4 regions of the Psychrobacillus psychrodurans genome follow, and region 2 is predicted to be linked to each of the others. Evidence: riboswitches for the same ligand, from Rfam matches in the RefSeq annotation. Region 2 holds a riboswitch; each other region holds the start of a gene.
What was found. Region 2 has a riboswitch for lysine ahead of ACQCPR_RS19560 (transporter substrate-binding domain-containing protein). Riboswitches for the same ligand answer to the same signal wherever they lie in the genome.
Positions count from the first base shown of each region.

Region 1: another riboswitch for lysine. It lies ahead of dapA (4-hydroxy-tetrahydrodipicolinate synthase); the one in region 2 lies ahead of ACQCPR_RS19560 (transporter substrate-binding domain-containing protein).
Region 3: another riboswitch for lysine. It lies ahead of ACQCPR_RS11950 (aspartate kinase); the one in region 2 lies ahead of ACQCPR_RS19560 (transporter substrate-binding domain-containing protein).
Region 4: another riboswitch for lysine. It lies ahead of ACQCPR_RS13250 (Na+/H+ antiporter NhaC family protein); the one in region 2 lies ahead of ACQCPR_RS19560 (transporter substrate-binding domain-containing protein).

Region 1 is NZ_CP189791.1:3,220,591-3,222,798, forward strand. It holds gene ACQCPR_RS15960 (DHH family phosphoesterase) at 1-202, opposite strand, end outside; lysine riboswitch at 365-544, shown strand; gene dapA (4-hydroxy-tetrahydrodipicolinate synthase) at 771-1,658, shown strand; gene ACQCPR_RS15970 (DUF1456 family protein) at 1,722-2,208, opposite strand, start outside.
Region 2 is NZ_CP189791.1:3,932,290-3,934,497, forward strand. It holds gene ACQCPR_RS19555 (amino acid ABC transporter permease) at 1-326, opposite strand, end outside; gene ACQCPR_RS19560 (transporter substrate-binding domain-containing protein) at 389-1,243, opposite strand; lysine riboswitch at 1,368-1,551, opposite strand; gene ACQCPR_RS19565 (YvrJ family protein) at 2,168-2,208, opposite strand, start outside.
Region 3 is NZ_CP189791.1:2,470,057-2,472,264, forward strand. It holds gene ACQCPR_RS11950 (aspartate kinase) at 1-830, opposite strand, end outside; lysine riboswitch at 926-1,104, opposite strand; gene uvrC (excinuclease ABC subunit UvrC) at 1,295-2,208, opposite strand, start outside.
Region 4 is NZ_CP189791.1:2,718,744-2,720,951, forward strand. It holds gene ACQCPR_RS13250 (Na+/H+ antiporter NhaC family protein) at 1-1,441, opposite strand, end outside; lysine riboswitch at 1,522-1,704, opposite strand; gene yunB (sporulation protein YunB) at 1,753-2,208, opposite strand, start outside.

The sequences.
Region 1 (2,208 bases), 710 kb from region 2:
TTTTTTCATTGTCTTCATTTGGAGTCAAATCAGTTACAAATAAAAATGTATCTGGCTCATCATTTTCTAAAAAGTATTCAATCTCTCGATTTAGGGAGGAAATCGAATTATAACGCACCTTCACTTGCTCACCAAAAGCAAGCTTTGCTAAAATGCCACATCCGACACCATCTAAATCATTATGAGACAATAATTTATACATCCTTTTCACCTCTTGAATAGTATGGTTTTAACGTATGAAACTTATTAATTATACTGACCTTAAATAGCTTTATATTTATTTTACAGGTAAACTGTTGCATTAGTATTAAAAAACATGTATTATTTTAATAATTAAATATTCTCTTATTTCAAATACATTTGAAGTAAGGATAGAGGCGCGAAGACCATCAGTACACATTTGGAGGATAATGAGATCCTTTGACATTTGTGGAAAGGGGAATTTGCCGAAGTTGAAAGAATCTCATTTTTCTTGAAGCTGGTTCTGCTGTTGAATAAACACTGAATTGTCATATAGGAGACTATATGGAGGGCTATCTTACGCACGGAAATATTACTTTATTTCTATTGCAACAACGAGCCCTCGTTGTTGCTTTTTTGCGTCTACATAACTTGACTAAACAACCGTCAAGTTATACCTCCGGCGGATGTCATAGATTTTGAATTTCGCTAGTGTAATTCAATATCTGTATGTAATTACGTCGAGGCATAATTGATACCGCCCTTCTCCCTGAATTTTTAATAATAAAACTAGAGGATGTGGAGAAGTTATGAATTTTGGACAAATATTAACGGCTATGGTGACTCCTTTTGATCATAATGAGGAAATCGATTTTCCAGCTACACGGAACTTAATAAATTATTTAATAGCCAATGGAACAGATGGTTTAGTCATATCTGGTACAACCGGAGAGTCTCCGACATTAACAGAGGAAGAAAAAGTTAAACTGTTTAAATTTACAGTAGAAGTTGTGAATGGTAGAGTCCCAGTAATTGCTGGTACCGGCTCTTATAACACAAAAGCATCCATCGATTTAACAAGACAAGCAGCTGATGCAGGTGTCGATGGTATTATGCTTGTTGTTCCCTATTATAGCAAACCATCACAAGAAGGATTGTACCAACACTTCCAAGCAATTGCTGCAGTTACATCTTTACCGATTATGTTATATAATATTCCCGGTCGGAGTGCTGTCAATATGTCAGTAGAAACCATTGTAAGACTTTCCGATATTCCCAACATCGTAGCTATTAAAGAAGCTGGCGGGAATTTAGATACAATGACTGAAATTGTTCAAAATACACCTGAGGATTTTTCACTATATAGCGGTGATGACGGGTTAACAATCCCAGTACTATCGATTGGTGGAGCAGGAGTTATTTCAGTAGCATCACATGTTATTGGGAACGAAATGCAAACTATGATTGAAAAGTTTAATAGTGGCAATGTAAAAGAAGCTGCTAAGGATCATCGCAGTCTTTTACCTATCATGAAAGCACTATTTGCAGCACCAAATCCAACTCCTGTAAAATCGGCATTAAATTTAAAAGGAATTCCTGTAGGTGGTGTTCGCTTACCTATGATTCCTTTGAATAAAGAAGAGCTGAATTCTTTACAAGAAGTATTATCCACATTGCAACAAACCGTGAAATTATAGCATTTTCAATTGTCTATAGATAAAGAGGAAGAGCGAACTCAATTATGAATTCGCCCTTCTTTATTAATTTCTATATTTTACCGCTAAACCTTTAAGGAATTTGCGCGCAAAATTATCCCCGCATTCCTTATAATTACGATGCCCTGGTTTTCTTAAAATAGCACCTAGTTCACCTTTAGATACAATAATCCCACCATCATCTAATACTTCCAGCATATCTTCCGTTGTTAACTGTAAAGCTACTTTTAGTTTCTTCAAGAGTATATTATTCACATGATCCTTCTGCTGCTCTGCAGGCTCTGGATTATTAGTAGGTTGTGTTTGTTTTGGATCCTGTTTACCTCTTTTATGTGTGATTAATCCATTCAAAAATGATTCCAACATCTTGTTGTTACACTTCATATGATTTTCATCTTCCACTACTTCTTCATCATCATTAACTTCTTTTGATTTAGTAAGAATTTTAAGTACATCTTCTTTTGTAAGTTCAATGCCACCTAGCTTAAAAATCTCTACCATGTCTTTGTTTTTAATATCTAGGGCATATCTT
Region 2 (2,208 bases):
GAAACGATAAATATTGCTGCCATTGTACGGTCCATATCTATTCCAAAAGCTAGTGCAGAGCCATAGAATATTACCATTGCTTGTACAATCATTGGTGTTCCTCTGAAAAACTCAATATAAACAGAAAGAATCAGATTAACTATTTTTAATACAATACGTTTTAGTTTTCTCTCAGGCGTAGGAATTGTACGAATAACTCCTGCCAGCAAACCAATAACTGCTCCAAAAATCGTACCAATTATGGAGATTAGTAGTGTCATTCCTGCTCCACGAAGGAACATCGGCCAGTTACTTGTAATCATCGAAATAATATATTCAATGCTCATACATTTCCCTCCTTCCATATAAAAACCGACTGCAAAAAGATGCAGCCGGTATCACATCATTTTTATTCTGCAGCTGGTTGATTATTAATCGCCTTATCCATAATTTCTTGACGTTCTTCTTCCGATATTTCCGCTAAAATTTCATTAATTTTATCTGTTAAGTCACTACCTTTTTTCAAACCTACAGCGACTGCTGTATCTTCTTCCTTTGCTTTAAATCCTTCTGTGAACTCCACCATTGCAAAGTTCTTGTTTGCAGAAGAAGCGCTAATTCCTTCTGGTCTTTCAGATACATATCCATCAATAACTCCCGACTCTAATGCCACACGCATTGCCGCGAAATTATCTGACGCTGGTTGTTTTTGCACATCTTTAATTTGATCGATAACGCCATAATGTGATGTATTTAATTGACCTGTAATTTTAGCACCACTAAAATCTTGAATCGAAGTAGCCCCTTCAAAAGCACCGCCTTTTTTCACTACCATAACAAAGTTAGAGGTGTAGTAGTTTTCCGAGAAGTCGATTGTTTCTTTACGCTCTTTTGTAGGTGACATTCCCGCTATGATTGCATCAATTTTGTCTGATTGCAATGATGGTACAAGACCATCCCATTCTGTTTTGACGATAACTAGTTCTTTTCCTAATCCGTCAGCAATTCGTTTAGCAATTTCCACATCATATCCACCAGCATATTCCGCATTACCATCAATCTTCACTCCACCATTAGAGTCATCTAGTTGTGTCCAGTTAAAAGGTGCATAACCAGCTTCTAAACCAACTGTAAATGTATCTACTGCTGCTTCTTTACTATTATCAGATGAAGACCCTGAAGTTTCAGTAGCATCTGTTCCACATGCTGCTAATAATAATAACAAGCTTGCGAATATCGTTATAAATACTAATCTCTTTTTCATTTTAATTACTCCCTTTTTATCAGTGTATGTTTGTTCCTATAAAAAAAGACAACTTGTACAAAAAAAGACCTGAGATGAACTCAGGTCGCAATATGTATAGTTGCCCAAATCCTCTACTTTTCCCAAATGAGATAGCACACCATTATAAACCGGGATGTTTATAATGGACAGTCCTGCAATTATTAACTGCAGACCCAGCAAGTAATACCGAGAAATATTACTAACTTCGGCGACATTTCCTTCTCCATAGAATCATAGCTTCTCAAACTCCACTATGGACTGTTAAATATCGCGCCTCTACCTCACTATACTAAGTGAGGTCGTATTCAATTATGTTTCATAGTCTACATTAGACATACTTATCTGTCAACTGACTCTCGAAAAAACTATTTATACGTTGAGATTAATAGCTACATGATCAGATATACCAATTTTAGAGTAAAGATACTGCTAATGATTCTTCTAAAAAGAATCAAATCGATAAACATTTCCATAGTTGTTATTTACTTATCTGGAGTTCGGATAGGACTATCTAGTTTTGGATTCAATTAGTTCCTATGGATAAACTTATCGGTACTATCCTTCTTGAAACAAGACAAGATTTCTACTGCATAAGAATAATTAATTTTGGATTGTGGGCTTACGTAAACTATTCGGTAAGTTAAATCGTCAATAGGGGGATAACCAAAAAGTAGGAGTAATTGTGGAAAATAAACTAAAAAATTATATTATGATTTACATGAAAAAAGTAATCCATTTTTTGAGTTAGCCACTCGGGATGGATTACTTTTCACTTCTGTCATTTTCGTTAAAGAAAACCGTAGGTTCAGAGTGAAAATAAGCTTAACTTCCATTCTTAAAAATGAGTTTTTTCTCTAGCAATTTATATAATCAACAGGATATCAATTTCATCCATGTTACAAGTTACTTTCTTTTTTCTATGCTATTGTTAACAACATTTGCTA
Region 3 (2,208 bases), 1.5 Mb from region 2:
GCTAAAGATCCGTTAAATGGCACCTCGTATTCTATAGTTAATCGAACGATATCGGATTCAAACGCTACCCCACGAACTACTAAATTATTTTCCACATCTACTTCCTCCTTCAAAATCGTTCCTTCTCCATCTTTATAACTTGGGCGAACTCGTAATGGAACCTTGTAGTTTTTAGCGAATTCAACCGCACGTGGATGCAATACCCCTGCACCTAAATTAGCTAGTTCTAGCATTTCGTCATATTCAAGTTGTTCCAACCTTCGAGCCTTCTCGATATAGCGCGGATCTGATGTATAAATACCATCAACATCCGTATAAATATCGCAAATTTCTGCTTTGATAGAAGCAGCAATAGCTACAGCAGTTGTATCAGATCCGCCTCTGCCAAGGGTTGTAATCTCTCCTTCTTCTGATATCCCCTGAAAACCTGCTACAATAACCACTTTATTTGAATCAAGTAAACTATCAATTTTAGCGGGATCCAGTTTCAGTATTTTTGCATTTCTATGTATATCATCTGTTATGAGACCAGCTTGAGCACCAGTCAGAGAAATGGCATCTATCCCAATTGCATTTAACCTAATAGAAAGTAAAGCCATCGTAACTTGCTCCCCATTGGATAAGAGCATGTCCATTTCACGTTTTGATGGTGATTCTGCTAATCCAAAAGCAAGGTTTGATAATTCATCCGTTGTTTTACCCATTGCAGATACTACAACAACAATATCATGTCCTTTATCTTTCTCACGTTTCACTCGAGTAGCAACATTTTCAATTTTTTCAGTTGATTCAACTGAAGTACCGCCAAATTTCATTACAATTTTAGTCATGAACATCCGCTCCCTAATTAATCTGTAAGGATTAAAAAATGCTTTCCACATATTGTGAAAAGCATTGTCTCATACACGGTCCAAAAAATCTGCCCATGTGAGATAGCCCTCCAGAATATAAATTCTGACAATTCTACATCTATTAAATGCAGAACCAACAATAGAATAGGAAAAGCTAATCTATGTTTCGGCGAAAAACCCTTTCCACAGCCATTCTAGGAACTTCCCTTCCTCCTGCTGCGTACTGATGTCTAATCGCACCTCTATCTTCACTTAAAATACAGTGAAATATTCAATTACGCCTCGGTGTAAATGCGTCCAGACTTTGAATTGCGTTTACGCATTAACTCCTTCAAAATCTATGACATCCACCAGAAGCTTAACTTGAATCAGCAATTTTTAACCACGTATTTGCGTCGTTTTTGTGTTGAGTCAAGTTAAATTGTTTCAACCATAACACATGATTATTCAGAAGACAATATATTTTTCTGAAAATGATTAACCATGATCTCTGCTTGCTTACTAGGAAGACCCGCTTCCATAAACTCTTCTTTACTAGCAGCTTGTATTTTCTTTAAGGAACCAAAATGCTTTAATAATAACTTTTTCCGTTGAGGTCCGATTCCTTCTATACCATCGAGCGATGATGCAATAGTATGCTTCCCTCTTTGTTGCCTATGGAATGTTATAGCAAAACGATGGACTTCATCTTGAATACGTTGTAGCAAATAAAAACCTTCACTCGTCCGCTTCATCGGTATTAGTTCCAAAGGGTCTCCATATATAAGCTGAGAAGTTTGATGCTTGCCATCCTTTGCAAGACCTGCAATTGGAATATCTAACCCCAATTCATCCTCTATAATTTCTCGTGCAGCTTCAATTTGCCCTTTTCCTCCATCAATAATAATTAAATCAGGCAGTGGCAAGTTTTCCTTAAGTACACGAGTATATCTTCTACGTACAACTTCGCGCATTGCTCCGTAATCATCATGCTTAGCTGCGGTTTTAGTTTTATACTTACGATAATCTTTTTTGCTGGCTCTACCATCAATAAAAACAACCATTGCAGATACCGCATCAGTCCCATGAATATGAGAGTTATCAAAAGCTTCAATTCGCATTGGAGGTGCAATATTCATCGAATCACCAAGCTGCTCTATCGCGCCTATCGTCCGTTCTTCTTGTCTTTCGATTAAATGAAATTTCTCCGTCAGTGCAATTTTAGCATTTTTTTCTGCCAATTCGACCAGATTTTTCTTCGTCCCTCTTTGTGGTACGAAAATCTTCATTTCTAACAGTTTTGAAGACAAGTCAATATCCGTACTCATAGGAACATAAATTTCTTTTGGTTTAATATGTTCTGACTTCGCATAAAATT
Region 4 (2,208 bases), 1.2 Mb from region 2:
CAGCAATGACTGCACTAACAATCGCATAAGGTAATTGGGTCATTACATGGTCAATTACGTTAACGCCTGCACCAGTTGCAGACATAATAGTTGTATCAGAAATAGGCGAACAATGGTCTCCAAAAACTGCACCTGCTAAAACTGCTGCTAAAACAGGAAGTAGTAATTCTGGCTCTACTACCATAATGATGCTTGCACCTATTGGCAGTAAAATCCCAAATGATCCCCATGATGAACCAGTTGCGAAAGCCATAAAAGCTGTTAAAACAAATAATAAGAATGGGACTATCCCTACTGGAATATTATTTTCTGTAACGATTTTAGCTAAAAACTCACCAGTTCCCAGTGCATTAATTAAAAATGAAAGGGCCCAAGCAAATATTAAAATACCAATAGCCGGTAACATTGAATTAATACCAGAAATAACTGCTTTCCCTAGCAATCCAACATTCGCTTCTGGATTTTGTTTGAATTGACGAGTGTATAATAGTATTGCTAATATACTCGATACAATTCCACCTACAAATAAAGAAAGTGGTACATCTGTGTTCTCAAAAATAACAAATAAGTTCATCACTTTTCCTGAAGCCTGGTACCCTGTCCAAAACATTGAAGCTAGTGTAACAGCTATTAATGATACAATCGGTAAAATTAAATCATTCACTTTTCCATAATTATTTTCCGGGAAATTACCTTGTAAATCACCTGGATTAGATTTATTTGGATCAAAAAGCACTCCTGTTTCTTTTGCACGTTTTTCATGTTTTTTCATCTCACCTAAGTCATTGTCTGTCCATGCTATAAAAAATACCATTGCAAGAGCAGCAATAACATAGAAATTCATCGGGGCCATTATCAGAAATGCCTGAAGTGGTGTATAGTCTGTTACTGCATAAGTAGCGAAAATAACACCTAACTGACTTATTAGAAATGCTCCCCAGCTAGAAACTGGAGAAACTACACAAACTGGTGCTGATGTAGAGTCTATAAAATAAGCTAACTTTGCACGTGATACTCGATGAGAATCTGTAATTGGACGTGCAATCTGTCCAACAGCAAGTGCATTAAAATAATCATCTACAAAAATAATAATTCCTAAGAAGACTGTTAATAGCTTAGATCCACGATTTGTTTTAATACGTTTAACAGCCCATGCTGCAAAGGCGGTACTTCCACCAGATAAGCTGACAATGGCGGTAATTACGCCTAGCATCAATATGAAAGATAATATAAAGATATTGTACACATTTAATCCATTTTCCCAAAACGATGTGATAAAGGAATCCCAAAGAATGTTTAATGAGTCAATTGGCGAAAAGCTTTCTACTAATAAAGCTGCCGAAACGATTCCGGCCCCTAATGATAGCAAAACTCTCTTCGTAACAAGCACCATTACAATCGCTAGTAATGGCGGTAAAATCGAAAATATCGTATTTTCCAAAACAAATCCTCCTAAATATAAAAAGCCAACCTAATGTATATATAGGTTGGCTTTTAGTTAAAATTTTAAGCATAAATTTTATACTCTGTAGCTCTCCATTTATACTGGTGTATAAATGACAGTGTTATTTTTGTTCAAAATAACCCCAACTAGATTTGTCTCGACGATCAGCATCTAATTTCGGCATAACTTCCTTCCGTTTACAATCACAGTTGTCATTCTCCTGTAAACTACTCTTAAGTCATGCGGCCTCTACCTATTCTTATTCATTTCCACTAGTATATCAGTAAATACTATAATTTTAAGGTTTTTTATTTTTCTGGTAATGGTAGTGGAACTTCTATTGATGGAGCTGCATCACCATCGCCACCTGTGTATATATAAGGAACCTGGCCTTGTACAATCCCCATTGCAACAGGTATACTCTGTTCAACTGTACTCATTTTACTTGCTAGAGGAACGATTATTTGTACATTTACTTTAATGTGAATATTGACTTCTACATACGCATTGTTAATACCAAATTTGGTGATTGAAGGTACTACATTTGATTGTACATTACCGATGACGTGAAAACGTATTGGAATTTTCGGGCCTAAATTACCGATAAGGGGAATATTCGTCGCTTGCCCCATTGGCACGAAAAATACGACTCCACCTTGATCCTCCATCGTTTGTTTATCGTACTCGATGTCATCTAAGTAAGGTAGGCTTGAAAAGTCCCCCTGCTCAGCCTGCTCCAAATGGGCCTGAACTAATTGATTTGT